DNA from 3 places in the Streptomyces sp. NBC_00637 genome. Region 3 is predicted to be linked to each of the others. Evidence: riboswitches for the same ligand, from Rfam matches in the RefSeq annotation. Region 3 holds a riboswitch; each other region holds the start of a gene.
The links. A riboswitch is a leader RNA that binds a small molecule or an ion and turns the genes downstream of it on or off. The one in region 3 is predicted to bind thiamine pyrophosphate.
Positions count from the first base shown of each region.

Region 1 (9,911 bases), 2.0 Mb from region 3:
CTGCAAGATGCGTGCAGTGTCAGAAGGTCCATTCCCGGCCAGTCGGCGGTAAGTGACGGGGTTAGGCGATGCGCGAGTCGGTACAGGCAGTACAGGCAGAGGTCATGATGAGCTTCCTCGTCTCCGAGGAGCTCTCGTTCCGCATTCCGGTGGAGCTGGGTTACGAGTCGTGCGATCCCTATGCCGTGCGACTGACCTTCCATCTGCCCGGTGATGCCCCGGTGACCTGGGCCTTCGGGCGCGAGTTGCTCATCGACGGGGTGGGCAGGCCGTGCGGCGAGGGGGATGTCCGTGTCTCGCCGGTGGATCCCGATGTGCTGGGGGAGGTCCTGATCCGTCTTCAGGTAGGCGGCGACCAGGCGCTGTTCCGCTCGTCGGCGGCCCCGTTGGTGGCGTTCCTCGACCGCACCGACAAGCTGGTTCCGTTGGGCCAGGAGGGTGCTCTCGCCGATTTCGACACGCATTTGGACGAGGCGCTGGACCGGATCCTGGCGGAGGAGCAGAGCGCCGGCTGACGTGATGGCGAAGCGACGAAGGGTGCCGCGTGCCGCACAGCGATCGGTGTTGTGCAGGAACGCTTCTTCACGGCGGGACGCAGGCGCTGAACGGCTGTGCCGGGCACGCGTGGCGCGCCCGGAGCAGGCCGATGGTGTCGGCACTCGGGCGCTCTCCCGCCTCAGCGCTTGCGCCGCCTGCCCCGGCCGCCCCGGACCTGGGCGCTGCTCATGCCCGTGCCCGCGCCCGTGGCCGTCGCCGCAGCCGGAATCGCCGGAGCCGCTTCCGTAGCCGTCCCGGGTGCCTTGCCCGAGCCTGGCCGGTCCGCGGAGACCACCAGGGCCGCCAGAACCGTCGTGACGGGCACGGAGGCGACCAGGCCGATCGAGCCGACCAGGGTGCGCACGATCTCCTCGGCGACCAGCTCGCTGTTGGCGACGGCGCCCACGCTGCTCTGCGCGATCGAGAAGAGCAGCAACAGCGGTAGCGCGGCACCGGCGTAGGCGAGAACGAGCGTGTTCACCACGGACGCGATGTGGTCACGGCCGATGCGGATACCGGCCCGGTACAGGCCGCGCCAGCCCATCGCGGGGTTGGCCTCGTGCAGTTCCCAGACCGCCGAGGTCTGGGTGACCGTCACGTCGTCGAGCACGCCGAGCGAGCCGATGATGATGCCGGCCAGCAGCAGACCACTCATGTCGATCGACGGGTACAGGCCGTGGATCAGGCCGGTGTTGTCGTCCGTGTTGCCGGTCAGCGCGGCCCAGTCGATGAACAGCGAACCGAGGACGCCGATCAGCAGCAGTGAGATCAGGGTGCCGAGCACGGCGACGGACGTACGGGCCGAGAGCCCGTGACAGAGATACAGCGCGATCAGCATGATGGCACTCGATCCCACCACCGCCACCACCAGCGGGTTCGACCCCTGAAGGATCGCGGGCAGGACGAAGAAGTTCAGCACCATGAAGCTGATGGCCAGGGCGACCAACGCCATGACGCCCCGCAGCCGTCCGACGACCACGACGGCGACCGCGAAGATGATGGCCAGGACGGCCATGGGGATGCGGCGGTTCACGTCGGTGACCGAGTACTGGAGGTCCTTCGGCGCGGAGGGCTCGTAGGCGACCACGACCTTCTCGCCCTGCTCCAACTGCCGTGACTGGTCAGGCTGGACGATCTCGGTGAACGTACGGCCCTTGTCGTCGCCCGTGTCCACCCGGATCGTGGCCCGCTTGCAGGCGCCGCTCGCCTGCTGCTGCGCGGAGGAGCCCTCGGCGGTGGAGGTGTCGCCGGTCGGGGTCTCGCCCGAGGCGTTCACCGACGCGCAGCTCACGCTCACGACCTTGGTGACCGTGGCCTGTTGGGTCTGCCGGTCGAAGCCGACTCCGGTGCGCTCGTGGGCCGGGGCCCCGCCGGGCCACAACACCACGAGGCCCACCAGGACCGCGGCGCCGAACGGGATGAGGATGGCCGCGATGACCTTGCGCAGGTGCTGGGAGACGGGAGCGGCCGGGCCGTGACTGTGGCTGTGCGAATGCCCGTGCCCACCGCCGGAACCGGAGCCGTGCCCGTCGCCCGGGCCATGGCCGTGACCACCGCCGTCGCCCGCGCTGTGACCGCTCCCGGTGCCGCCACCATGACCGCCGTCGAGGCTCTGCCCATGACCGTGCTCGCGGTCGAAGCCGTATCCGTCACCCGGAGCAGAGCCGTGACCGGGATCAGGACGAGGGCCCTGGCCCGGACGAGGACCGGCGCCGTGGCCGGGGCCGTACTCCTGGCCGGGCACGGGCCTGTTTCCGTACTCCTGGCTGTCCCCGTGGCCCTGACGGTCCCCGTATCCCTGGCCGTTGCCGTAGCCGGGTCCTTGCCCGCCAGGAGCCGCGGCGCGTCTCAGCCCGCCGAGCCCGCCGGCGTATCCCGGGCCGCGGTCGGGGTTGTGCGGGTGGTCGTGACCGTCGCCGAAGTCGCGGTCGCCTCTGGGGCCGCCGACGGAACCGTTGCCGGAGCCATTGCCCGAGCCATTGCCGGGGCCGCTGCCGGCGCCCGGTCGGCGGGGCGGCTCGGGCGGCGGGTACGGGGGCTGGTGTGTCGTGGTCACCGACCGATCATCGCAAGAACGACACGGGCCCTCTGTTCACCGCGCCAGAATTGACGCTAGCGTGGAGGCAACCTTTGCACACGCGGGAGCTCGGAGCACCGGGCTGAGAGGGCGCTGACCTCCGTCTTCGCGATGTTTCACGTGGAACGTCTCTCGAATCGAGTGATGTTTCACATGAAACATCGGCAGGCGGTAGCCGCTGCGTCGACCGCCGAACCTGTTACCGGGTAATGCCGGCGTAGGGAGTAGGTCTTATGACCAACAAGGACGCACGCACGCCTGCCTTCACGCAGAACGCGACCAGCGAGAGCACGGTCGACGTGAACGCCTCGGAGGCCGGGAAGTCCATCGGCTGGCACAAGGGGTTCATCGAGGGCGCTCGCCCCGATCTCCGGGTGCCGGTTCGTCAGGTGCATCTCACCAACGGAGAATCGGTCACCCTGTACGACACGTCCGGCCCGTACACCGATCCACTCGTCGAGACCGACGTCCGCAGGGGCCTGTCGCCGTTGCGGGAGAACTGGATCATCGCCCGGGGCGACACCGAGGAGTACGCGGGCCGTCCGGTCCGCCCCGAGGACGACGGCATCAAGCACACCTCGCCACGCGGCGGTCTGCGCAACCTCGACGCGGTCTTCCCGGGTCGGCCGCGCCTGCCGCGCCGGGGCAGGGACGGTGAGGCGGTCACTCAGCTCGCCTATGCGCGCCGGGGGGAGGTCACACCCGAGATGGAGTTCGTGGCCATCCGGGAGAACGTTTCTCCCGAGGTGGTTCGCGAGGAGATCGCGGCGGGCCGCGCCGTACTGCCGGCCAACGTCAACCATCCGGAGATCGAGCCGATGATCATCGGCAAGCGGTTCCTGGTGAAGGTCAACGCCAACATCGGCAACTCGGCGGTGACGTCCTCCATCGAGGAGGAGGTCGAGAAGATGACCTGGGCGACCCGGTGGGGCGCCGACACGGTCATGGACCTGTCGACCGGCCGCAACATCCACACCACCCGCGAGTGGGTGCTGCGCAACTCCCCGGTCCCCATCGGCACGGTGCCGCTGTACCAGGCGCTGGAGAAGGTCGACGGCCGCGCGGAAGAGCTCACCTGGGAGATCTACAAGGACACGGTCGTCGAGCAGGCGGAGCAGGGGGTGGACTACATGACCGTCCACGCCGGCGTCCGCCTCCCGTACGTCCCGCTCACCGCGAACCGCAAGACCGGCATCGTCTCGCGCGGCGGTTCGATCATGGCGGCCTGGTGCCTCGCGCACCACAAGGAGTCGTTCCTCTACGAGAACTTCGAGGAGCTCTGCGAGATCCTCGCCGCCTACGACGTCACCTATTCGCTGGGCGACGGATTGCGGCCCGGTTCCATCGCGGACGCCAACGACGCTGCGCAGTTCGCCGAGTTGAGGACACTCGGGGAACTCAACCGGATCGCGAAGCGTTTCCATGTTCAGACGATGATCGAAGGCCCGGGCCATGTCCCGATGCACAAGATCAAGGAGAACATCGACCTTCAACAGGAGATCTGTGATGAAGCTCCGTTCTATACGCTCGGCCCGCTGACGACGGACGTCGCGCCCGCGTACGACCACATCACCTCCGGCATCGGTGCGGCGATGATCGCCTGGTGGGGCACGGCCATGCTCTGCTATGTCACGCCCAAGGAGCATCTGGGCCTGCCCAACCGTGACGACGTCAAGACCGGCGTCATCACCTACAAGATCGCCGCCCACGCAGCCGACCTCGCCAAGGGGCACCCGGGTGCGCAGGAATGGGACGACGCGCTGTCCGACGCCCGTTTCGAGTTCCGCTGGGAAGACCAGTTCAACCTCGCCCTCGACCCGGACACCGCACGGGAGTTCCACGACGAGACACTCCCCGCGGAGCCGGCGAAGACGGCGCACTTCTGCTCGATGTGCGGGCCGAAGTTCTGCTCGATGAAGATCAGCCAGAGCATCAACGAACGGTTCGGCGCCGGGGCGGCCGACGGGGCCTCACCGGAGGAGATCGCCGAGGGCATGCTGGAGAAGTCGAAGGAGTTCGCGGCGAGCGGGAACCGGGTGTACCTGCCGCTGGCTGACTGACGTACCTGGATCGGCGCTGTCCTCCGAGGTCCGACACCTGAGCTCGGGCGGGGACCTGAGGTCGGGCCTGGGGGCAGCGCCAGGAGGGGTCGTCACCGAGGGGGAGAGACGACGTTGTTGGAATGGGTGAAGTCGACGGCGCCGGTCCGGTCATTGGCCTGGCGGGGCGATGAGCTGGTCGACGTGGTCGGCGGCCGGGTATGGAGCAGCGACGGTGTGGAGCGCCGCACGGCCGTCGATCACGGTCCCGCCTTCGACAGAGGTGCCGTCTCGCCGTCGGGCCGCTACAGCGTCGTCTACGCGGAACGGGGGACCGAGGCGCGCTTGTTGGAGGGGACACATCTCCTCCGTGAACTGACGCGCAGCCCGGACCATGCCGAGGACTACGACTACCCGGTGGCCCTGGGGATTCTGAGGGACGGCCGGGAGGTCCTGATCCACTGCCCGGAGGAGTGCAACGTGCTCCAGATCGAGGACGTGGCGTCCGGGTAGCGGCTCACCACCGGCGCCCGCGAGGCGAAGGACGTGTTCCATTCCCGGCTGTCGGTGACCGGGGACGGCAGGCACCTGCTGGTGGCCGGCTGGTTGTGGCACCCGTACGGAATCGTCGAGGTCTTCGATCTGGAGAGAGCCCTGGCAGACCCTGCCGTACTGGATGGGCACGGGGTGCTGCCGACGCGGCCCGGGATCGATGCGGAGGTGGTCTCGGCCTGCTGGCTCGACGACGACCTGCTGGCTGTGGCTACCGGAGGCGAGCATCTCGACGACGACGACGACGATGACGATGACGAGGACCAGGACGACGACGGCCCCGACCTCGGACCTGGCCGGATAGGAGTGTGGTCCCTGTCCCGACGCGCGTGGCTGCGTCGGAGTTCCGTCGACTTCGAGGTCGGCACGTTGATGGCGGGTGGTGGCCGTGTCGTCTCGCTGCACGGGCACCCTCGGCTGATCGACGTCATGACCGGTGAAGTGCCGGCGGAATGGCCCGAGGTGAAGGTGTCCCGCCGTGACGGAGCCTACGGAGTCACCCACATACCGACACCCGTCGCGGCCATGCGTCCCGACGGCACGCTCCTGGCGGTCGCCCAGGAGGAAAGCATCGCGTTCGTCCGGTTGCCTCGGGGCGCCGGCTCGGCACACTTGCGTCCATGACAGCGCGATTCCTGAGCAAGGGTGCCAATCTGCCGGTCGACGAGGCGGACGTACGGGTCGAACTCAGCTGGGCCGAAAGCGCCGGTGGGCCGGACATCGATGCTTCGGCGCTGCTGCTGGCGCAGGACGGACGGGTACGTGACGACGGGGACTTCGTCTTCTACAACCAGCCCGTGCACGCGTCCGGCGCCGTGCGGCACGTCGGCAAGCGGAGCGATGCCGGTGTGCTGACCGACACCGTCCAGGTGGACCTGCGCTCGCTGGAAGGCGCCATCACGCGTGTGGTGCTGTGCGCATCGGCCGACGGCGGCTCCTTCGGTCAGGTGACCGGCCTGACCTTGAGGCTGCTCGGCGGCGACGGGCGAACGGAGGTGGCCCGGTTCGAGATGCGGGCCGAGACGGAGACCGCGTTCATCGCGGGTGAGCTGTACCGGCGCGAAGGGCGCTGGAAGTTCCGGGCCGTCGGGCAGGGGTACGCCTCCGGGCTGGCGGGGGTTGCCACGGACTTCGGGATCACGGTCGACGAAGAGCCGGAGCCGACGGCCACCCCGCTCAACCGCCCGGCTGCCACCCCGCTCAACCCGCCAGCGGCCGCTCCACCTGCGGTGACTCCATGGAGCGTCACCCCCGCGCCCACCGCACCGACAGGTACGCCCCCGACACACACCCCGCCGGCAGACCCCCCAGCGCCGAGCACCCTCTCGGCAGGCACACCGCCCGGCGGACCTCGTCCGAGCAAGGGGGAGGAGCGGCTTCCCGTCGACATGCGTAAGCGGTTGTCCCTGCGCAAGGAGCAGGTCGCCGTCAGTCTGCGCAAGCAAGGGGCGCTGGGGATCAGCGCGCGGATCGTGCTCGTCCTCGATGCCTCGGGGTCCATGGCGTTCCTGTATTCACGTGGCGTGGTGGCCGACGTCGTGGAGCGCATGGCGGCGGTGGCGGCGGAACTGGACGACGACGGCGAAATGCAGGCCTGGACCTTCGCCAGCGAGGCCGCGCGCCTTCCGGACCTGCGGTTGGGCGAGCTCCCCGAGTGGCTGCGGCTGCATGTGAGGGTGGGCGAGATCAGTCTGTTCCGGCGCGGCAGGAAACCCCGCAAGGGGATGGAGCCGGGTCAGGTCGACATGCGCTCGATCGGCATCCAGAACGAGGAACAGAAGGCGATTGCCCAGGTCAGGTCCTATGTCCGGGAGAATCCGGCTGCTGCACCGACCTTGGTGCTCTTCTTCTCCGACGGAGGGGTCCACCGCGACGCGGCGATCGAGCGGGAGCTGCGGGCTGCGGTCGAGGAGCCGATCTTCTGGCAGTTCGTGGGGCTCGGCCGGTCCGACTACGGGATTCTGGAGCGGTTCGACACGCTGGCCGGACGCCGCGTCGACAACGTGGGGTTCTTCTCCGTGGACGACATCAGCACCGTCCCGGACCAGGAGCTCTACGACCGGCTGCTGTCGGAGTTCCCCAGCTGGATCACCGCGGCCCGCCGGGCGGGCATCCTCTGACGGGGTGACCGGACGTCCGGCTCACGGGTGCCCGCGCCCGTGACTCCGTCCGGCACAGGGCAGCGCTGAGCACCGCAGGCAGCACCGGCCATCGGTCCCTTGGCCGGCTCTCCACCGGAGCCACCCACGACCCGCAGATCGCCCGCCGCCCGCCACCGGCGTCTGCCGTCGGCTGTACGGCGCCGACTGTCCGGCGCCCGGCGTACGGCTTGCGCTCCCCTCGGCGGGGCGGCGGGGGCGCAAGCCGGGTGCCTATTCCGGCTGGTGCTCCGGGCCTCCGAAGTCCGGGCTGGTGTAGTCCGGGCTGCTGAAGCTCGGGCGCGGGCCGGTCGAGCGGCCGTCGTCCGGGCTGCTGAAGCCGGGGCGGTCGTAGCCGATCTTCGGGAGACGGCCGGTGGGAGCCGGTGGGGCCGGTTCGGTGTGCAGGGCGGCCGTCGTGCCGGGAGCGGTGAGGGCCTCCCGGAGGAACGGCAGGATGCCGCGTTGCAGCAGGGCTTCTCGCCAGGCTTCTCTGGCCTGGTCGACTTCCTCGCTCAGTTCGCCGTACGGTCCGGCCTCCAGGGAGGGCCGGTTGCGCAGGGCGGTGAGCAGCAGCGCGACGGTGGCGACGAGGATCGCGGCCACGGCCACGGCCCCGAACGTCCAGCCGGCGGCGACCATGGTCCGGGCGAACGCCTGCTCGGGGTCGAGCGCCCTGAGGAGGTAGCCGACGAGCAGGAAGATCACCGCGGCGGCCCCGGCGAGTACCGGGGTCAGGACGGCGGCGACGGCGCCCGCGCCGGCCGCTTCGGCGGCCTGAGCCGCCTCCCCCATGGTGGTGGCGAGCCCCATCGCGGCCGCGCCCGGCTCCGCGGAGCCTGCCTCGGACGTGGACGACGGGGTGGACGGCGCGGGGTGGCGCAGTTCCTCGCGGACCTTCACGTAGTGCTGGTACTCGGCCGCCGCGGCCACCGTGATGAGTGCGGAGGCGTTGAGCGCCATGGTGCGCAGCTGTTCGGGGTTGAGCCGCTGTCCGACCGCGGCCAGTTCCGGGTGATATGGGGCGGAGCGCAGCGCCTCGTCGAGGATCCGCTCGTACTCTTGGCGGTCCTCGCTGTTCAGGTGCTGCGGAACGCTGTTCATCTGCATCCCCCGATGCTCCGTAGGGCTTGGGGCTCGCATGCCAACGAGCCGTCGGGCAGAAACGGAGGGGAGCCTGCTACGGATAACCCGATGGTAGAGCGGTGACGGCATGGGGTGACAGGGGGTTTGCCGAAATTGGCCCCCGACCTGCGATGTCGCCGGCAGGTCGACAGGGGGGCACTCCCGCCCCGGGAACCGCCCCCGATACCGGCCCGGGGGCCGCCCCGGAACGCTCAGATTTCCAGGGGCAGTTGCTGGACCAGCAGTTTTCCGGCCATCGTCACGCCGCCGTCCATCGCGATGGCCAGCCCGTCCGCGTACAGGTGCGGTCCCTCGACGTGCGGACCGCCGTTGTCCTCGCCGTCCTCGGAGCCGACTTCGCCCAGCAGGTAGGGAATCGGGCTGTGGCCGTGAACGATGCGGGTGCCGCCGTACGTATCGAGCAGGGAGCGCACGGCGTCGGCGCCGCCCTCGTCGCGGAAGGAGAAGCGCTTGGTGAACTTGCGGAACAGGTCCCACACCTCGTCCGCGTCATTGCGCGTGATCGTCTCGCGGACGGTGTCGTTGACCGCCTCGATCGAGTCGCCGTAGTCGAGGTAGGCGGTGGTGTCGGAGTGCACGAGCAGGTGGCCGTCGACCTCCTCGACCGCGTCGAGGCGGGCCATCCACTGGAGGTGGTGGTCCTGGAGGCGGTCCATGTCGTACTTCTGGCCGCCGTTGAGCAGCCAGGCCGCCTGGAAGGTGGCGGTGCCGGCACCGGAGTTGACGGGCGTGTCGCCGAAGCGCTTGGCGCCGAGCAGCAGCAGTTCGTGGTTGCCCATGAGGGCCTTGCAGTACCCGCCGGCCGCGGCGGCCTCGGCGGACAGCCGCATGACGAGGTCGATGACGCCGATGCCGTCCGGGCCGCGGTCGGTGAAGTCACCGAGGAACCACAGCCGGGCGGTGCCCGCGCACCAGTTGCCTGCGGAGTCGACGAGGCCCTTCTCCTGGAGCGCGGCCACCAGTTCGTCGAGGTAGCCGTGGACGTCGCCGACGACGAACAGCGGTCCCGGACCGGTCGCGGGCTGCGGGGCCTGGACGACCGCCGGGTCCACGGCCACCTGGAGGGTGTCGCCGCGCCGGTTGATGACGGGCAGGTCGCGCTGGGTGGGCGTGTAGCCGTCGGGATGCTCCAGCGGCTCTTCGAGAGGCGGCGCGGCGTTGCCCGGCTCCGTGCCGGGGTCGTACGGACCGGTCTCGTGGACGTAAGCGGGCACCCGGAAGTCGCGCAACGTCGCCGTCCGCTCCACCTCGGGTCCCTGACCGGCCCCCTGAGTCATCAGACCCCTCCACCATCGCGCCGCATCTGCACCCTTCGGGCTGCCTGGTCGCAGCGGCCCGCGGTGCCGTGCGTCCATCATAGGAATGCGGATCGTGCCGTGTGATGACCCAGGGGTGGTGAATCGGAGCAAGGCTCCAGTTCAT
Region 1 is NZ_CP109046.1:4,281,693-4,291,603, forward strand. Features, by position in the region: gene OG440_RS18730 (SsgA family sporulation/cell division regulator) at 69-515, shown strand; gene OG440_RS18735 (YibE/F family protein) at 677-2,281, opposite strand; TPP riboswitch at 2,666-2,855, shown strand; gene thiC (phosphomethylpyrimidine synthase ThiC) at 2,848-4,674, shown strand; gene OG440_RS18745 (hypothetical protein) at 4,789-5,166, shown strand; gene OG440_RS18750 (hypothetical protein) at 5,200-5,829, shown strand; gene OG440_RS18755 (VWA domain-containing protein) at 5,826-7,325, shown strand; gene OG440_RS18760 (hypothetical protein) at 7,578-8,453, opposite strand; gene OG440_RS18765 (metallophosphoesterase) at 8,681-9,766, opposite strand.
Region 1: another riboswitch for thiamine pyrophosphate. It lies ahead of thiC (phosphomethylpyrimidine synthase ThiC); the one in region 3 lies ahead of thiO (glycine oxidase ThiO).

Region 2 (9,911 bases), 3.9 Mb from region 3:
TCAGCTTCATGGACACGCTGGAGGACACCGCCGCGGACAACCCCGTGGAGGTGGCCGAGGACCGCGAGCTCAGGCGGTTCCTCGCGCGGGCGATCAACACACTGCCCGACCGGGAGAAGACGGTCGTCACGCTCTACTACTACGAGGGCCTGACGCTCGCCGAGATCGGGAACGTGCTGGGCGTGACCGAGAGCAGGGTCAGCCAGATCCACACCAAGTCCGTCCTCCAGCTGCGCGCGAAACTGGCGAGCTTCGGCCGCTGAACGGGCCGGACGGGCCGGCCGGGGACGCACGTGCGGGCGGATCCCCTCCCGCCGGGGGTGGAGCGTCCGTAGAGTGGTCGGCGTGCCAAGGATTCGAGCGGCCTCCGTGGCCGAGCACCGGTCGATGCAGCGTGCCGCCCTGCTGGACGCGGCACGCTCCCTGCTGTCCGAGGGCGGGACGGAGGCGCTGACCTTCCCGGCCCTCGCCGAGCGCACGGGCCTCGCGCGCTCGTCCGTGTACGAGTACTTCCGGTCACGGGCCGCCGTGGTCGAGGAGCTGTGCGAGGTCGACTTCCCCGTGTGGGCGGCCGAGGTCGAGGCTGCCATGGCCGCGGCCGACGGAGCCGAGGCCAAGGTCGAGGCCTATGTGCGGCGGCAGCTCGCCCTGGTGGGGGACCGGCGGCACCGGGCCGTCGTGGCGATCTCGGCGAGCGAGCTGGACGCGGGGGCCCGGGAGAAGATCCGGGCGGCGCACGGCGGGCTCGTGGCGATGATCGGGGCGGCGCTGGCGGAGCTGGGGCACACGGAGCCCCGGCTGGCGGCCATGCTGTTGCAGGGTGTCGTGGACGCGGCGGTGCGGCGGATCGAGCTGGGGGCCGCCGAGCATCCCGCGGCGATCACGGAGGCCGCGGTGGGAATGGTGCTGCGGGGCGTCCGGGGCTGACTCACGGCAGGGGGACCCCGAACACCGGCAGCAGCCGGGACGGGCCGCTCCGCCGCAGCCACGGGGGGAGCAGTGACAGCGGGTCCAGATAGGTCCTGCCGTTCAGCAGCCCCCAGTGCACACACGTGCGGGCGCAGTGCGAGCCCGCCGGGGCCCTCGCCGGCCCCACCGTCGCCGGCTCCACCGTGCCGACGACCTGGCCCGGGGCCACCTCGTCCCCCTTGCGCACCGACGCCCGTACCGGCTCGTACGTGGTCCGCAGGGGCGGTACGCCGGTCGCCGACAGTTCCACCGAGACGACGCCCCGGCCCGCCACCCGGCCCGCGAAGGACACCCGTCCGGCCGCCACCGCCCGTACCGGAGCGCCCGGCGGCGCCGCCAGGTCGACACCCCGGTGTCCTCGGGCGTACGGGCTCGCCGGGGGCTCGAAGGCGCGTAGGACCGTCGGACGGGTGCCCACCGGCCAGACCCGGCCGACCGCGGGGACGGGCGGCGCGGGGAGCGCCCGGGCCGCCGGTGCGACCCGCGGGCCCGCCCAGGCCACCGTGGCCACGGTCATGATCGACAGGACCGGCAGCAGTGCCGTGAATCGCTGTGCGTGCATGGCGCCACCGTCCCGCGTCCCCGCGGCCGGTGCCGGGACCTGTGGACCACCCGGTGGTTGTGGACAGCGGCGTCACCCGGGACCCCGCCGGTCCCGTACACTTCTTCTGGCGATCCGGGTCACCGGGTCGACTTCGCACGCCCCGGTATCAGGGGCCGGCCACGGTCGGTTCTCCGGTATCCGCGCCCCTCGGTCCTTCGTGGCTCGGCGCACCGCGGGCGTCAGGCGCGGGAGCCGTCCGGTCCCCGCGGCACAACCGAGAAACCCAAGGAGAACGGCCATGGCCGTCGTCACGATGCGGGAGCTGCTGGAAAGCGGCGTCCACTTCGGTCACCAGACCCGTCGCTGGAACCCGAAGATGAAGCGCTTCATCTTCACCGAGCGCAACGGCATCTACATCATCGACCTGCTCCAGTCGCTGTCGTACATCGACCGCGCCTACGAGTTCGTCAAGGAGACCGTCGCCCACGGCGGCACGGTCATGTTCGTCGGTACGAAGAAGCAGGCGCAGGAGGCCATCGCGGAGCAGGCCACCCGCGTCGGCATGCCCTACGTCAACCAGCGCTGGCTGGGCGGCATGCTCACCAACTTCTCGACCGTCTACAAGCGCCTGCAGCGCCTCAAGGAGCTCGAGCTCATCGACTTCGAGGACGTCGCCGCCTCGGGTCTGACGAAGAAGGAGCTCCTGGTCCTCTCGCGTGAGAAGGCCAAGCTCGAGAAGACCCTCGGTGGTATCCGCGAGATGTCCAAGGTGCCCAGCGCCGTCTGGATCGTGGACACCAAGAAGGAGCACATCGCGGTCGGCGAGGCCCGGAAGCTCAACATCCCGGTCGTCGCCATCCTCGACACCAACTGTGACCCCGACGAGGTCGACTACAAGATCCCGGGCAACGACGACGCGATCCGCTCCGTCACCCTGCTCACCCGCGTGATCGCCGACGCCGTCGCCGAGGGCCTCATCTCCCGTTCCGGCGTCGCCACCGGCGACAAGGGCGACAAGGCCGCCGGCGAGCCGCTGGCCGCGTGGGAGCGCGACCTGCTCGAGGGCGAGAAGAAGGCCGACGACGCCGCGGAGAAGCCGGCCGACGCCGCTGCCGAGGCCCCCGCCGCCGAGGCTCCGGCCGCCGCTGCCGAGGCCCCCGCTGCCGAGGCTCCGGCCGCTGAGGCCGAGGCCCCCGCTGCCGAGGCTCCCGCCGCCGAGGCCGCTCCGGCCGCCGAGGGCGAGCAGGCCTGAGTCAGGCCGTAGGCCGTACGGGCGCCAGTCCGTCCGTACGGCCCTAGGGACGAAGTGACGGCGGGAGGTGCCCAGCGCACCGCCCGCCGTTCACCCACAGTCCCCCCGATCTTCGAGACTTCGAACTCCGAGAGAGATTCACAGATCATGGCGAACTACACCGCCGCTGACGTCAAGAAGCTCCGTGAGCTCACCGGCGCCGGCATGATGGACTGCAAGAAGGCGCTCGACGAGGCCGAGGGCAGCGTCGACAAGGCCGTCGAGGCGCTCCGGATCAAGGGCCAGAAGGGCGTCGCCAAGCGTGAGGGCCGCTCCGCCGAGAACGGCGCCGTGGTCTCGATCATCGCCGACGACAACTCCTCCGGCGTCCTCGTCGAGCTGAAGTGCGAGACGGACTTCGTCGCCAAGGGCGAGAAGTTCCAGGCCGTCGCCAACGCGATCGCCGAGCACGTCGTCAAGACCTCCCCGGCCGACCTCGAGGCGCTCCTCGCGTCCGAGATCGAGGCCGGCAAGACCGTCCAGGCGTTCGTGGACGAGGCCAACGCCAACCTCGGCGAGAAGATCGTGCTGGACCGCTTCGCGCAGTTCGCCGACGGCTTCGTGACCGCGTACATGCACCGCACGATGCCCGACCTGCCCCCGCAGATCGGTGTCCTCGTCGAGCTGGACAAGCCGAACGCCGACGTCGCCAAGGGCATCGCCCAGCACATCGCCGCCTTCGCGCCGAAGTACCTCTCCAAGGACGACGTGCCGGCCGAGGTCGTCGAGACCGAGCGCCGCGTCGCCGAGGAGACCACCCGCGCCGAGGGCAAGCCCGAGGCCGCCCTGCCGAAGATCGTCGAGGGTCGCCTCAACGGCTTCTTCAAGGACGCCACGCTGCTCGGCCAGCCGTACGCGCTGGACAACAAGAAGTCCGTCCAGAAGGTCCTGGACGAGGCCGGTGTCACCCTGAAGCGCTTCACGCGCATCAAGGTCGGCATCTGAGTCCGTGCCGCGATCGACGCGCCGGCCCGATAGGGTCGGACGCAGTCGTCCGGTACGCCGTCACGCGCGTGCGTGGCGGACGACAGCAGATCTGACGAGGAGGCCATTGCCGCGCACGGGTTGGAACACCCCACCGGCAATGGCCTTCTTCGCATGTGCACCACGTGAAAGAGGCGGGATCTCCCATGACCACCAAGGCCCAGAAGAGCGACGACGGCACACTACGCGGCCGGTTCATGCTGAAGCTGTCCGGGGAGGCGTTCTCCGGTGGCGGGGGCCTGGGCGTGGACCCCGACGTGGTGCACAAGATCGCCCGTGAGATCGCCGCCGTCGTCCGTGACGGCGCCGAGATCGCGGTCGTCATCGGCGGCGGCAACTTCTTCCGCGGCGCCGAGCTCCAGCAGCGCGGCATGGACCGAGCCCGCTCGGACTACATGGGCATGCTCGGCACGGTCATGAACTGCCTCGCCCTCCAGGACTTCCTGGAGAAGGAGGGCATCGACAGCCGCGTGCAGACCGCCATCACCATGGGCCAGGTCGCCGAGCCGTACATCCCGCTGCGTGCCGTGCGGCACCTGGAGAAGGGCCGTGTGGTCATCTTCGGTGCCGGTATGGGCATGCCGTACTTCTCCACCGACACCACCGCCGCCCAGCGCGCCCTGGAGATCGACGCCGAGGCGCTGCTGATGGGCAAGAACGGCGTGGACGGCGTCTACGACTCCGACCCGAAGACCAACCCGGCGGCCGTCAAATTCGACGCCCTCGGCTACGGCGAGGTCATCACCCGCGACCTGAAGGTCGCCGACATGACCGCGATCACGCTGTGCCGCGACAACAAGCTCCCGATCCTCGTCTTCGAGCTTCTGACCGAGGGCAATATCGCTCGCGCCGTGAAGGGTGAGAAGATCGGCACGCTTGTGGGTGAGCAAGGCAGCCGGGCCTGACCGGAAGACCCCCGGTTTCGTACGACAACACCTGACCGGGGGACGGGGCGTGGCCGGGGGATGGACAATGTCCTGCCGGTCGGGAACCGTGCAGGAACAAGACGCGACGCAGCCGGCCCGCCTCCGCAAGGAACCGCAGCCGGGCCTACTCAAGACACGCAGGAGCAAGTGGTGATCGAAGAGACCCTCCTCGAGGCCGAGGAGAAGATGGAGAAGGCCGTCGTGGTCGCCAAGGAGGACTTCGCCGCGATCCGCACCGGCCGTGCGCACCCGGCGATGTTCAACAAGATCGTTGCCGACTACTACGGCGCACCGACGCCGATCAACCAGCTGGCCTCGTTCTCCGTGCCGGAGCCGCGCATGGCGGTGGTGACCCCGTTCGACAAGACCGCCCTGCGCAACATCGAGCAGGCGATCCGCGACTCCGACCTGGGCGTCAACCCGAGCAACGACGGCAACATCATCCGAGTGGTGTTCCCCGAGCTGACCGAGGAGCGCCGCCGCGACTACATCAAGGTCGCCAAGGGCAAGGGCGAGGACGCCAAGGTGTCCATCCGCGCGGTCCGCCGCAAGGCCAAGGACGCGATCGACAAGATGATCAAGGACGGCGAGGTCGGCGAGGACGAGGGCCGCCGTGCCGAGAAGGAACTCGACGACACCACCGCGAAGTACGTCGCCCAGGTGGACGAGCTCCTGAAGCACAAGGAAGCGGAGCTGCTCGAGGTCTGATGAACGACTCTTCCTGGGGCTCACCGCCACACGCCGGGTCGCGGGCCGGGTACTGGGGGCCCGTCGACCAGGGGCCTGTCCAGGGGGCCGCCCCGGCGGGTCCCGCGTACGATGCGCCTGAGGCGCAGCAGACTCGCCCCATGCCCATCGTCCCCGACGTCCCCGCGCACGGCGGAAACCAGGATGACGACCGGGGGGCCGCTCGGCCGGGCGGCCCCTTGTTCTCCAACCGGCCCTACGGCAACCAGCCGTACGGCGACGCCGCCCACGGCCACGACACACCGACGGCACAGCCCTACGCGGCGGTGCCGCAGAATCCGGAGCCCATGCCCGACGCCCCTCACCCGGCGCCCGCACCCCAGAAGAAGAGTGCGGGCCGAGACCTGGGCGCGGCCATAGGGGTCGGGGTCGGGCTCGGTGTGGTGATCATCGCGTCGCTGTTCGTCGTCAAGGCCGTGTTCATCGGCGTGATAGCGGTCGCCGTGGTCGTCGGCCTGTGGGAGCTGACCAGCAGGCTCCAGGAGCGCAAGGGCATCAAGGCGCCGCTCGTGCCGCTCGCGGTCGGCGGGGCGGCCATGGTCGTCGCCGGCTACGTGCGCGGTCCCGAGGGCGCCTGGGTCGCCATGGCCCTCACCGCCCTCGCGGTGCTGGTCTGGCGGATGACCGAGCCGCCGGAGGGCTACCTCAAGGACGTCACCGCCGGCGTCTTCGCGGCCTTCTACGTCCCGTTCCTGGCCACGTTCGTCGCCCTGATGCTCACCGCCGACGACGGAGCCTTCCGCGTCATGACGTTCCTGCTCCTGACGGTCGTCAGCGACACGGGCGCCTACGCCGTCGGCTGGCGCTTCGGCAAGACCAAGCTCGCCCCGCGCATCAGCCCGGGCAAGACCCGCGAGGGCCTGCTCGGCGCGGTGTCGTTCGCGATGGTCGCCGGCGCGCTGCTGATGCAGTTCGTGATCGACGACGGCACCTGGTGGCAGGGTCTGCTGCTCGGCCTGGCCGTCGCGGCCAGCGCCACGCTCGGCGACCTGGGCGAGTCGATGATCAAGCGGGACCTGGGCATCAAGGACATGGGCACGCTGCTCCCCGGCCACGGGGGCATCATGGACCGCCTGGACTCCCTGCTGCCCACGGCCCCCGTCGTGTGGCTGCTCCTCGTCCTGTTCGTGGGCTCGGGCTGATCCACCCGGTACCACCGGCTCGTACGGGCCCTCTCCCCGGAATGCGGGGAGAGGGCCCGTCGCCGTGCTGGTGCCGTGCCGTGCCGTGCCCTGCCGGGCCGTGGCCGGGCCGTCGGATCCGGGAGACCTCGTTCCCGGACCGTGCGAGGCCGATCCGGGCTGACGGACGGCACCCGCCAGTGACCGCCCCCACCCTGCTGTGGCCTGGGCTGCCCGAGTTGATCTGCGACACTGGAAGGGTTATGCCGAAGCCCGGAGAACTTACTTTCGTCGCCCCCCGCGGAGCCAAGAAGCCGCCGCGGCATCTCGCCGACCTCTCGCCCGCCGAGCGGAAGGAGGTCGTGGCGGAGATCGGGGAGAAGCCGTTCCGTGCCAAGCAGCTGGCGCAGCACTACTTCGCGCGCTATGCGCACGACCCGGCGGAGTGGACCGACATCCCCGCCGGTGCTCGCGAGAAGCTGCGTGAGGCGCTGCTGCCGGACCTGATGTCGGTCGTGCGGCATCTGTCGACGGACGCGGGGACCACCCGCAAGACCCTGTGGCGGCTGTTCGACGGCACGCTCGTGGAGTCGGTGCTGATGCGCTACCCGGACCGGGTGACGATGTGCATCAGTTCGCAGGCCGGGTGCGGGATGAACTGCCCGTTCTGCGCGACCGGGCAGGCGGGGCTGGACCGGAACCTGTCCACCGCCGAGATCGTGCACCAGATCGTCGACGGGATGCGGGCGCTGCGGGACGGTGAGGTGCCCGGAGGGCCGGCCAGGCTCTCCAACATCGTCTTCATGGGGATGGGCGAGCCGCTCGCCAACTACAAGCGGGTCGTGGGTGCCATCCGCGCGCTCACCGACCCGGCTCCGGACGGACTCGGCCTCTCGCAGCGGGGCATCACCGTGTCGACGGTCGGGCTGGTGCCGGCCATCCACCGGTTCTCCGACGAGGGCTTCAAGTGCCGGCTCGCGATCTCCCTGCACGCGCCGGACGACGAGCTGCGCGACACCCTCGTCCCCGTGAACACGCGGTGGAAGGTGCGCGAGGTGCTGGACGCCGGGTTCGAGTACACCGAGCGGTCCGGGCGCCGGCTGTCCATCGAGTACGCGCTGATCCGCGACATCAACGACCAGGCCTGGCGTGGTGACCGGCTCGGGCGGCTGCTGCGCGGCAAGCCCGTGCACGTCAACCTCATCCCGCTCAACCCGACCCCGGGTTCGAAGTGGACGGCCTCCCGGCCCGAGGACGAGAAGGCCTTCGTCGAGGCGATCGCCGCGCACGGGGTGCCCGTGACGGTCCGGGACACCCGTGGTCAGGAGATCGACGGGGCGTGCGGTCAGCTCGCTGCCACCGAGCGGTAGTCTGACCTCGGTATCAGTACATCTTCATATTCCGACAGGGGAGCGCCACAGCGCTGAGAGTGCGGGAGAGTCCGCAGACCCTCTGAACCTTGCCCAGGTCATTCTGGGTAGGAAGTTCGGTCATCACTCAAGCTGTTGCGCCCTGCCCGGGCGCCGGCGGAACCTTCCGCCGGTGCCCGGGCAGGGCCGCGTCTCTTCCTGGTCAACCCCAGGAGGAAATCCAGTGCACACCAGGACGTTCGTGGCCGCGGCCGTCGGCCTCGGCCTCGTCACGCTGTCCGCCTGCGGATCGTCGGACGACGGCGGTTCGGCGGCCGACTCCAAGACCGTCACCCTCGTCAGCCACGACTCGTGGGCCGTCTCCAAGAGCGTGCTCGCGGACTTCGAGAAGAAGTCCGGCTACCAGGTGAAGGTCCTCAAGGACGGCGACGCCGGTCAGGCCGTCAACAAGGCCATCCTCACCAAGGACAACCCGCAGGGCGACGTCTTCTTCGGCGTCGACAACACCCTCCTGTCGCGCGCCCTCGACAACGGGCTGTTCCAGTCGTACGAGGCGAAGGGCACCGACCAGGTTCTGCCCGCGTACCGGGCCGACCAGGACAAGCACCGGGTCACGCCGGTCGACACCGGCGACATCTGCGTCAACTACGACAAGGCGTACTTCAGCGAGCACAAGCTGACACCGCCCGCCTCCTTCGACGACCTGCTGAAGCCCGCGTACAAGAACCTGCTGGTCACCGAGAACGCGGCCACCTCCTCGCCCGGCCTCGGCTTCCTGCTGGGCACGGCGGCGAAGTACGGCGACGGGGGCTGGGCGGACTACTGGAAGAAGCTGAAGGCCAACGGCGTGAAGGTCGTCGACGGCTGGGAGCAGGCCTACAACGAGGAGTTCTCCGGGTCCGCGGGCGGAAAGAAGGCGGGGGCCGACCGGCCGCTCGTCGTCTCGTACGCCTCCTCGCCGCCCGCCGAGGTGATCTACGGCGACCCGAAGCCGGCCACCGCCCCGACCGGCGTCTCCGCGGGCACCTGTTTCCGCCAGGTCGAGTACGCGGGTCTGCTGAGCAACGCCGCCAACGCCAAGGGCGGCAAGGCGCTCCTCGACTTCCTGCTCACCGCGGAGTTCCAGCAGGACATGCCGCTGAACATGTTCGTCTACCCGGTGCGCAAGGGGGCCGAGGTCCCGGCGGAGTTCACGCAGTTCGGGCCGCAGGCGAAGGACCCCGAGACCCTGGACCCGGCGAAGATCGCCGACAACCGTGACGACTGGGTCAAGTCATGGACCTCGCTCGTACTGAAGTGAGCAGACGCGAGGCCCGCGCGGGGAACGCGGCGCGGCTCGGACTCATGGCCGTGCCCGTCGCGTTCTTCGCGGTCTTCTTCGCCTACCCGGTCGCCGCGATCGTCGCCCGTGGGCTCGGCGCCGACGGGGACGGGGGCTTCGGGCGGCTGTGGGACGTGCTCGCGCAGTCCGGCATCCGGCACGTGCTGTGGTTCACCACCTGGCAGGCGCTGGCCTCCACGGCGCTCACGCTCCTGGTCGCGCTGCCGGCCGCGTATGTCTTCGCCCGCCTGGAGTTCCCGGGCCGGCACGTGCTGCGCGCGGTCGTGACCGTCCCGTTCGTGCTGCCGACGGTCGTCGTCGGCACGGCGTTCCTGGCGCTCGTCGGGCGTGGCGGACTGTTCGACGAGCTGTGGGGCGTACGGCTGGACACCACGGTGTGGGCGATCCTGCTGGCGCACGTCTTCTTCAACTACGCGGTCGTGGTACGGACGGTGGGCGGGCTGTGGTCGCAGCTCGATCCCCGGCAGGAGGAGGCGGCGCGGATGCTCGGCGCGTCCCGCCTGACCGCGTGGCGCACGGTCACGCTGCCCGCCCTGGGGCCCGCCGTCGCCGCCGCCGCGCTGATGGTCTTCCTCTTCACCTTCACCTCCTTCGGGGTGGTGCAGATCCTCGGCGGC
Region 2 is NZ_CP109046.1:2,396,740-2,406,650, reverse strand. Features, by position in the region: gene whiG (RNA polymerase sigma factor WhiG) at 1-263, shown strand, start outside; gene OG440_RS10175 (TetR/AcrR family transcriptional regulator) at 370-927, shown strand; gene OG440_RS10170 (murein hydrolase activator EnvC family protein) at 929-1,531, opposite strand; gene rpsB (30S ribosomal protein S2) at 1,812-2,765, shown strand; gene tsf (translation elongation factor Ts) at 2,913-3,749, shown strand; gene pyrH (UMP kinase) at 3,935-4,693, shown strand; gene frr (ribosome recycling factor) at 4,865-5,422, shown strand; gene OG440_RS10145 (phosphatidate cytidylyltransferase) at 5,422-6,603, shown strand; gene rlmN (23S rRNA (adenine(2503)-C(2))-methyltransferase RlmN) at 6,846-7,952, shown strand; TPP riboswitch at 7,979-8,084, shown strand; gene OG440_RS10135 (thiamine ABC transporter substrate binding subunit) at 8,176-9,252, shown strand; gene OG440_RS10130 (ABC transporter permease) at 9,228-9,911, shown strand, end outside.
Region 2: another riboswitch for thiamine pyrophosphate. It lies ahead of OG440_RS10135 (thiamine ABC transporter substrate binding subunit); the one in region 3 lies ahead of thiO (glycine oxidase ThiO).

Region 3 (9,911 bases):
ACGCGGTCCAGGCGGGTGTCCACGGCCCGGTAGACCGTGGCCATCCCGCCGACCGCGATCCGCGCCTCTACGCGATACCGGCCGTCGAGCAGTCGCCCGACCAGCGGGTCCTGAAGGGTCGTGTCCACGCAGGTGAGTCTACGAGCCGCCGCTGACACCGCCGCCGGTTCCACCGCGATCGCAGCGCGACTGGAGCCGACCTGTGACGCAACCCACGGGTCCCGCGACCCCCGTGTCCGGAGACCGGACGGTAGCGGCGCGGCGCTCAGAACGCGGGGCGCTCGGGGTCCAGCACCGCCCGGCCCTCCACGGGCGACGACGCCTCGGCGAAGTAGCGGGGCGGGATCCGTCCGGCCAGCCGGGCCAGCCGTCCCGCCTCGACGCCGGCCCGCATGGCCGACGCCATCCGCTCGGGTTCGCGGGCCCGCGTCACCGCCGACGCCAGCATCACCCCCGCACACCCCAGCTCCATCGCCAGCGCGACGTCCGACGCGGTGCCCGCCCCCGCGTCCAGGATCACCGGCACGCGCGCGTGCTCGACGATCAGCTGGAAGTTGTGCGGGTTGCGGATGCCCAGGCCGGAGCCGATCGGAGAGCCCAGCGGCATCACCGCGGCGCAGCCCACGTCCTCCAGCTTCCTGGCCAGCACCGGATCGTCGTTCGTGTACGGCAGCACCGTGAACCCGTCGTCCACCAGCGTCTCCGCCGCCTCCAGCAGCTCGATCGGGTCCGGCAGCAGTGTGCGCTCGTCGGCGATGACCTCGAGCTTGATCAGATCGGTGCCCAGCGCCTCCCGCGCCAGCCGGGCCGTCAGCACGGCCTCCCCGGCGGTGAAACAGCCCGCCGTGTTCGGCAGCACCCGGATACCGAGCCGCTCCAGCACCGACAGCACGGAACCGTGCACGGACGGGTCCACCCGGCGCATCGCGACCGTCGTCAGCTCGGTCCCGGACGCCACCAGCGCCCGCTCCAGCACCTCCAGGCTCGGCGCGCCCCCCGTACCCATGATCAGCCGGGACGAGAAGGACCTGCCCGCGAGGACGAAGGGATCGTCGGCCATGGCTCAGCCCCCCTGGACGGCGGTGAGGACTTCCACCCGGTCACCCTCGCGCAGAGCCGTGGACGGCCACTGCGCGCGCGGGACGACGGTCTCGTTGAGCGCGGCGGCCACCCCGGAGGGCGCCGGCGTCAGGGACCGCACGACGCTGTCGAGGGCCGTACCGGGAGCGCACTCCCGGCGCTCCCCGTTCACCGAGATGTTCACGCCGGCGCTCCTGTGGGCGTTCCCGTGGGCGTTTTCCTGGGGGTTCATGCGGGCTGCTCCGAGAGTGCGGCGGCGCCGAAACGCCGGGGCGTGAAGGGACGGGCCTCGTCCGGGAGCTCCCCGGTGGCCAGGGCGTGCGCCATCGCGTCACCCGTCACCGGCGTCAGCAGCACGCCGTTGCGGTAGTGGCCGGTGGCCAGCAGCAACCCCGCCAGCTCCGTCGGACCGAGCAGCGGCGCGTTGTCGGGGGACCCGGGCCGCAGCCCCGCGCGCGTCTCGGTGAGCGGCAGCTCGGTGATCCCCGGGACCAGCTCATGGGCGTCGCGCAGCAACGCGTACACACCCCCCGCCGTCACCGTGGTGTCCCAGCCCAGCTCCTCGCTGGTCGCGCCCACGACCAGCTCGCCGTTCTCCCGGGGGACCAGGTAGACCTGGCTGCCGCGCACCACGGCCCGCACGGTCCGGCTCAGGAACGGCGCGTAGCGCGGCGGCACGGTCAGCCGCAGCACCTGGCCCTTCACCGGCCGCACGGGAGGCAGCACGTCCTGCGGCACCCCCGCGAGCCGTCCGCTCAGGCTGCCACCGGCGAGCACCACCTGCCCCGCCTCCAGCGTCGTCCCGTCCAGGGTGACGACGCCCGTGGCGCGCTCGCCCGCGACGGTCAGCCGCTCGGCGCGCACCCGGTGGAAGACCACCCCGGCCCGTTCGCACGCGGTCAGCAGCGCCCCGGTCAGCCGCCGCGGGTCGATCTGGTGGTCGCCGTCCACCCGCAGCCCGCCCCGCACACCGGGCGCCAGCAGCGGCTCCAGACGCCGGCACTCGCGCCCGGACAGCCACTCCGACTCCAGCCCCGACCGCTGCTGAAGGGCGTGCAGTTCGCGCAGATGGGCACGGTCGTCGGAATCCAGCGCGACCGCGAGCGTGCCGCAGCGCCGGTAGCCGAGGTCGTGCCCGGTCAGCTCCGACAGCTCGGCCGCGAAGTCCGGATAGCGGCGGGCGGAGGCCAGGTTGAGGCCGAGCAGGGTCTGCTCGCCGTGGTGCAGTTCCGTGACGGCGGCCAGCATCCCGGCCGCCACCTGGGCGGCCCCGCCGCCCGGCGCCGGGTCGACCACCGCCGTGGCGAAGCCGCGCTGCGCGGCCCGCCAGGCCGTGACCAGGCCGATGATCCCGCCCCCGATGACGAGGACGTCTGACGTACGTGGAGACGACATGGGCGTCCAGCCCCTCCCTTCGCCGGCATGACCCGGATCAGGTTCGACGGTCGGAGGCCGCCAGCCTCCCTCTCAGCCCGGTGCGTCCGGACTCCCGCGTGTGCTCTAGGTTGGCCACCCTAGCCCGTGGTCCGGCGCCTCTGTAAGGGAGCCTTTCGACATGCCCCGCTCGTTGGACGGCCTCGTCCTCGCGCCCGTCGCCGACCAGGCCCCGGGTCAGGTCGGCACCCGCACCCGGTTCACCTACCACGAGCGCGGTGGCGAGATCTGGGCGGAATACGCGGGCGGCGACGTCGTACGCGGGCATCTGGTGGGTACCCGCGAAGGGGACCGGCTCGACTTCCGGTACGTACAGCTCAAGCACGACGGGACGACGTCCTCGGGGCACTGCGTCTCGACGGTCCTGGAGCTCGCGGACGGACGGGTACGGCTCGAGGAGAGCTGGGCGTGGGAGTCGCAGGAGGGCAGCGGCACCAGCGTTGTGGAGCAGGTCACGGCGCACGACGGCTGACTGACGATTCGTCAGCCGCCTAAGGTGATCAGGTGAGCGAGCAGAGGCAGGAAGAAGGCGGCCCGGCCGGGCGGCGCATGGTGGTCGTCGGCGCGGGCATGGCCGGGGTGCAGACCGCCGTGGCGCTGCGTGAACAGGGCTTCGACGGCACGGTGACGCTGATCGGCGCCGAGCCCCACCAGCCCTACGACCGGCCCCCGCTGTCCAAGGCCGTCCTGCTGGGCAACGCCGAGGGGTCCGCCTTCGACGTCGACTTCGAGGGCCTCGGCATCGAGCTGGTGCTCGGCCGCGAGGTCGACGGGCTCCGCCCCGCCGACCACGAGCTGGACACCGAGGCCGGGCCCGTCCCGTACGACGTGCTCGTCCTCGCCACCGGCGCCGAACCGATCCGGCTGCCCGGCGCCGAGGGCGTGCCCGGCGTGCACCTGCTGCGCACCCTGGACGACGCCGAACGGCTGCGGCCGGTGCTCGCCCGGCAACACGACGTCGTGGTCGTCGGCGCCGGCTGGATCGGCGCCGAGTTCGCCACGGCCGCGCGGGAGGCGGGCTGCGCGGTGACCGTCGTCGAGGCCGCCGACCGGCCGCTGGCCGGGGCCCTGCCCGCCGAGGTCGCCGCCCCCATGGTCGCCTGGTACGCCGACAGCGGCATCGATCTGCGCACCCACGCGCGCGTGGAGCGCGTCGAGCCCGGCGCGGTCGTCCTGGACGACGGCTCGCGGCTGCCCGCGGGCGCGGTGGTGGTGGGCATCGGCGCCCGCCCGGCCACCGCCTGGCTGGCCGGCTCCGGCGTCGCGCTCGGCGCACAGCGCGAGGTCGTGGCCGACGCCCATCTGCGGACCTCCGTGCCCGATGTGTACGCGGTCGGCGACTGCGCCTCGTTCCCTTCGGGACGGTACGGCGAGCGGCTTCTCGTCCATCACTGGGACAACGCCCTCCAGGGACCGCGCACGGTCGCGGCGAACATCGTCGGCGCCGCCACCGACGAACCCCTGGCCGTCTACGACCCGGTCCCGTACTTCTGGTCCGAGCAGTTCGGCCGCTTCGTCCAGTACGCCGGACACCACGTCGACGCCGACCGGGTCCTGTGGCGCGGCGACCCCTCGGGGCCGGCCTGGTCGGTGTGCTGGCTGCGCGAGGACCGGCTGGTCGCCCTGCTGGCCGTGGGCCGGGCACGCGATCTCGCCCAGGGCAAACGGCTGATCGACGCGGGCACCCCCATGGACCCACGGCTTCTCGCGGACCCGGCGAGGCCCATGAAGGCGGCGACGGCCGCGGCCTGAACCCCTGGTCGGACCGGCCCGGCTTCCGACTGTCGGCGGCAGATGGCAGGCTTGTTCCCGTGACCGAGATTGACGCAAAGACCGATGCTCTCGTCCCCGCCTGGCTCACCGTGCCGGACATCGCGGAGATGCTCGATGTCGACGTGATCCGCGTCCGGCAGCTGATCAAGGACGGCCAGCTCATCGCCGTACGCCGTGGCGAGAACCGCGCCCTGCACATTCCCGCCGCCTTCATCGACGGGGACAAGGTGGTGAAGGGTCTGGTCGGGACCCTCACCCTGCTGCGGGACGACGGCTTCAAGGACGAAGAGATGCTCGAGTGGCTGTTCACCCCCGACCCCAGCCTGCCCGGCACGCCCGCGCAGGCGCTGAGCGAGAATCGCGGCACGGAGGTGAAGCGTCGCGCCCAGGCGCTCGCCGTCTGATCCGCGTACCGAACCGACACATCCGGCGTACGGGGGCGCCCGCTCCCGTACGCCACCGCCCTGGGGGGACCTCCGTATGCCCGACACCGCCCGCACCCGCCTGGCCGACTCCGTGCTGTACCTCTGCACGGACGCCCGCACCCGCCAGGGCGACCTTCCGGAGTTCCTGGACACGGTCCTCGCGGGCGGCGTCGACATCGTCCAGTTGCGTGACAAGGGCATCGAGGCGGCCGAGGAGCTGGCGTACCTCGAGGTGTTCGCCGACGCCTGCGCCCGGCACGGCAAGCTGCTCGCGGTCAACGACCGCGCGGACGTCGCGCACGCGGCCGCCGCCGATGTGCTCCACCTCGGACAGGGCGACCTGCCGGTCCCCGCGGCCCGCGCGATCCTCGGCGAGGACGTCCTGATCGGCCGCTCCACGCACTCGGAGGCGGAGGCCGGGGCCGCCGCCGTCCAGGAGGGCGTCGACTACTTCTGCACCGGTCCGTGCTGGCCCACCCCCACCAAGCCCGGCCGGCCGGCCCCCGGCCTCGACCTGGTCCGGCACACGGCCGCCCTCGGTACCGACCGCCCCTGGTTCGCCATCGGCGGCGTCGACCTCGGCAACCTGGACGAGGTACTGGCGGCGGGCGCCCGGCGGGTCGTCGTGGTCCGGGCGATCACGGACGCCGACGACCCGGGTGCCGCGGCGGCGGAGTTCGCGAAGCGGTTGCGCGCGGTGTGACCCGCTCCGCCCGGCCCGCCGTGCCTGCCCCCGGCCTGCCGCGCCTCCCCCCGGCGGTATGGCCGGTACTTCCGGTGCGGCCGTCCAAGGGATGGACAACAAGTCGACAATCCGGACAAATTTCCCGCATCCGGTTGGGGGACCGCCCACCCCTGGCTAACCTGCGGGTATGGCCCTAGGAACCGCATCGACCAGGACGGACCGCGCGCGCACCGTGCGCGACATCCTGGCGACCGGCAAGACGACGTACTCGTTCGAGTTCTACGCGCCGAAGACGCCCAAGGGCGAGCGAAGCCTGTGGAACGCGCTGCGCAGGGTCGAGGCGGCCGCCCCCGACTTCGTCTCGGTGACCTACGGTGCCGGCGGCTCCACCCGGTCGACCACGGTCAGGGAGACGGAGCAGATCGTCGTCGACACCACCCTCACACCGGTCGCGCACCTCACCGCCGTGGACCACTCCATCGCCGAACTCCGCAACATCATCGGCCAGTACGCCGACGCCGGGATCCGCAACATGCTCGCCGTGCGCGGCGACCCGCCCGGCGACCCCATGGGTGACTGGGTGCCGCACCCCCAGGGCCTGACGTACGCGGCCGAACTCGTCCAACTCATCAAGGAGTCGGGCGACTTCTGTGTGGGCGTCGCCGCCTTCCCCGAGATGCACCCGCGCTCCGGCGACTGGGACACGGATGTCGCGCACTTCGTCGACAAGTGCCGGGCCGGCGCCGACTACGCCATCACGCAGATGTTCTTCGAGCCCGAGTCGTATCTGCGGCTGCGCGACCGGGTCGAGGCGGCCGGCTGTGTGACTCCGGTCATCCCCGAGGTCCTCCCGGTGACGAGTGTGAAGATGCTGGAAAGCCTGCCCAGGCTCAGCAACGCCCGCTTCCCGGCCGCCCTGAAAGAGCGGATCCTCACAGCCAAAGACGATCCGTCCGCTGTACGCTCCATTGGGATCGACTTCGCCACGGAGTTCTGCGCACGGCTGCTGGCCGAGGGAGTGCCCGGACTGCACTTCATCACGCTCAACAACTCCACGGCGACGCTGGAAATCTACGAGAAGCTGGGCCTGCACCATCCGCCGCAGGCCTAGACCGGTCGCATTCACATACGACACACTGCGTAGCGGCCACTGTGAGAGGGGCGTACATGGGCTGGACGGTCCTCTACATCGCGTTTGGTTTCGTCGCGCTGTGGCTACTCGGAGAGGTTCTGCTCCAGTACAAGGCGCGCCTGCGCTGGCGTCTGCTGGCCTTCGTCGGCTTCCTCGGCGTCGTCCTCGGTGTCCTGATCCCGTCGGTCGTCGTCATCGCGCTGGGCGCGGCCGCCTTCGCGGTCGGCCAGACCTACGTCACGCTGTCGTTCCGGCGCGGCTTCGCGGAGGGCTGGGCCTTCCGGCGCGGGGACACGGACACGGACGGTGAGGGCGCGCCCGTCACCAAGCGCCGCCGCGGCAAGGCCGAGCGGGGGGACCCGACGCTCGAGGTCTCCGGCCTGGAGGCGGGCGAGGCCGGGCTCGGCTCCGACCCGCAGTACGGCACCGACGACGCGGCGTTCGGCCAGGACAGCAACGCCTTCGGCGACAAGGGCGCCTTCGGCGACGACGACTACGACCGCGACGACGTCTTCACCCCCGCGGCCCGCGGCACCGACCCCTCGGCCGCCGAGACCACGTCCGTGTACGAGCCGCAGCCCCTGCCCGACGACACCGGCTCCTACGGCATATACAGCGACGCCGCGTACGCGGCCGCGAACGGCCAGGGCCAGTCGCAGGGCCAGCCGCAGGACCAGTACGCGACGGCCGCCCAGGGCGCGGACCAGAACTACGGGTACGACACGTACTCCGGGTACCAGCAGCAGTACGGCTACGACGCCACCGGCGAGCAGCAGTACGCCGCCTACTCCGACCCGTACATCGGCACCCAGACCTACGGCGGCGGCTCCTACGACGCCGGTTACGGGCAACAGCAGTACGGACAGCAGCAGTACGGGCAGGAGCAGTACGGCACCGGCGGCTACGGGGAGACCCCGGCCGGCGGCGTCTGGGTCCCGCAGCAGCGCAACACCGACGACCCGCTGGGCGGCGAACTCCCGCCCGAGCAGCAGTACTACCAGGGCGACGGACAGCAGCAGGGGCACGGCCAGGGCACCGGCTACGACGAGCAGTATCGGTTCTGACGGCCGCGTTTCCCCGGCAACGCCTCCTGGCGGGGGCTCAGGGTGCTTCGGGAACTCCGGGGGCTCCGGGCGCCTCGGACGCTCACTCGCTCACTCGCTCACTGCGAGCCCCGGAACTGCGGGCCCTCCACGATCAGCCCGGACACCAGCGCGCCCGACATGCCCGCGTGCGGAAGTCCGCCGCCCGGATGCGACCAGCCACCGACGGTGAACAGGCCTTGCAGGCCAGTGGAGTTGGCCGGGTGCAGCAGCCGCCCTCCGGCCGCCGCCAGGGCCGGCGCCGGGACCGCCCCGCCCGCCGCGCCGGTCTCCCGCGCGATATCGGCCGGGGTGCGCACCTCGCGCCACAGGACGCGGTCGCGCAGACCGGGGACGGCTCGCTCGGCGGCCGCGACCAAGGCGTCCACCTCCTCGTCGTGAATCTCCGCACCCGCGGGGACCACCGCACCGAGCGTGACCGCCTCATGGCCGCCGTCCGGGACCAGGGCCGGGTCGTCGGGCCGCAGAACCGTCACCGTCGGCCGCCCGGGCACCGACGGGGCAACACCGAAGAGGCTCTCCAGCTCGCCGTCACGGTCCACCGAGTGCACCACCGTGCGGTGCGCGGTCCCCTCCGGCCGGGCGCCGCGCAGCGCGAGCAGTACGGTCAGCCGGCTCGGCAGCCCCTGCTGGGGGGCGACCTCGCCGTCCACGCGGACGGGCAGACCGCCGAAGCCGCCCGGAGCGACCACGAAGTCCGCCTCGCGCGCCTCGCCGTCGGCGAGTTCCACGCCCACCGCCCGGCCGTCCTTTTCCAGGATCCGGGTGACCTCCGCGCCGAAGACGAACTCCACCCGGCGGGCCAGACACCGCTCGTGGACCGCACGGGCCAGTTCGCGCATCCCGCCGCGCACGTACCAGGTCCCGAAGGCGTGTTCCATGTACGGCAGCACGGCCGCGCTCGCCGGGGTGGTCCGCGGGTCCAGGCCGTACGCGAGCGCGTGGCCCTCCAGCAGCGCGGTGAGCCGCGGGTCACGCAGCTCCCAGACCCCGACCTCGGCAAGGGTGGCCGCCCGGCGGGTGCGCAGCAGGCGCTTGTGCGGGACCGCCGGGTAGGGCTCGCGGGCCGCCAGCACCGACCAGTCGTCCCACAGCGGCTCCTCCAGGAGCGGTCGGCGGGTACGGTCCCAGGCCTCGCGGGCGCGGACCAGGAAGTCGCCCCAGCGCTGCCCGGCCGGTGTCCCGAGCGCCTCGTCCAGCGCCGTGACGACCCCCGCGCGCGAGGCGTTCGGCAGCGCCACCTCGGTGCCGTCCGCGAAGACGTGCCGTGCGGACGGATCGACCTGGACCAGCTCGACGCAGGCCTCCAGCGGCTCCTTGCCGGTCTTGACGAAGAGGTCGCGGTAGACGGCGGGCAGAGGCAGCAGACCGGGACCGGTGTCGAAACCGAAGCCGTCCCGTTCGAAGCCGCCCACCGCTCCGCCGTACGTCCGCGTCCGCTCGTACACCGTCACCCGGTGGCCCGCGACGGCCAGCCGGGCGGCCGCCGTCAGCGCGCCCATCCCGGCGCCGATCACCGCAATCCCTGCCATGCCCGCGACTTTATCGGCCACCACCGACAGTCACGCCGTCAGGCCGGTGGCGGCGGCCACGGGAGCCGGGTGAGCCGGCGTTCCTCCCGCCGCTGGGCCCTGCGCCGCAGGAACCGGCGGATCCGCGAGACGAGGAAGAAGAGGACCGTCAGACCGGCCAGCAGCAGGAACCCCGCGATGGCCGCGGCCGTCGCCGGGTGGAACATCGCGAACGTCACGATCCCGGCGACGCCGAGATCCTCCGCCAGGCTCACGACCACGTTGCTGAACGGCTCCGGCGAGGAGTTCACCGCCATCCTGGTGCCCGCCTTGACGGCGTGGCTGGCCAGCGCCGTCGAACCGCCGAGCACGCCGGCCGCCACGTCGGAGAGCGAACCGCTCTGCCCGGCGAGCACCGCCCCGACCCAGGCTCCCGCCGCCGGCCGCACAAGCGTGTGCACGGTGTCCCACGCGGAGTCCACGTACGGGATCTTGTCGGCCACCGCCTCGCACAGGAACAGGACGCCCGCGGCGACGAGCACCTCGGGGCGCTGGAGCGTCTCGGGGACGTCGTCGCTCAGGCCGGTGGCGCCGAACACGCCGAGCAGCAGCACCACCGCGTAGGCGTTGATGCCGCTGGCCCAGCCGCTGGTGAACACAAGGGGGAGTACGGACACGGACGCGATCGTAACCAGTCGGCCGCGCGGCGTCCTGGGGATGAGTGCGCAGAGCTGAGTACGCGTACCTAGTGGGTGAGTTGAGTACGCG
Region 3 is NZ_CP109046.1:6,266,541-6,276,451, forward strand. Features, by position in the region: gene pknB (Stk1 family PASTA domain-containing Ser/Thr kinase) at 1-128, opposite strand, end outside; gene OG440_RS27445 (thiazole synthase) at 266-1,060, opposite strand; gene thiS (sulfur carrier protein ThiS) at 1,064-1,264, opposite strand; gene thiO (glycine oxidase ThiO) at 1,309-2,475, opposite strand; TPP riboswitch at 2,473-2,583, opposite strand; gene OG440_RS27460 (hypothetical protein) at 2,636-2,986, shown strand; gene OG440_RS27465 (NAD(P)/FAD-dependent oxidoreductase) at 3,064-4,266, shown strand; gene OG440_RS27470 (Rv2175c family DNA-binding protein) at 4,326-4,691, shown strand; gene thiE (thiamine phosphate synthase) at 4,768-5,415, shown strand; gene metF (methylenetetrahydrofolate reductase [NAD(P)H]) at 5,585-6,508, shown strand; gene OG440_RS27485 (hypothetical protein) at 6,565-7,593, shown strand; gene OG440_RS27490 (phytoene desaturase family protein) at 7,692-9,164, opposite strand; gene OG440_RS27495 (DUF4126 domain-containing protein) at 9,203-9,820, opposite strand.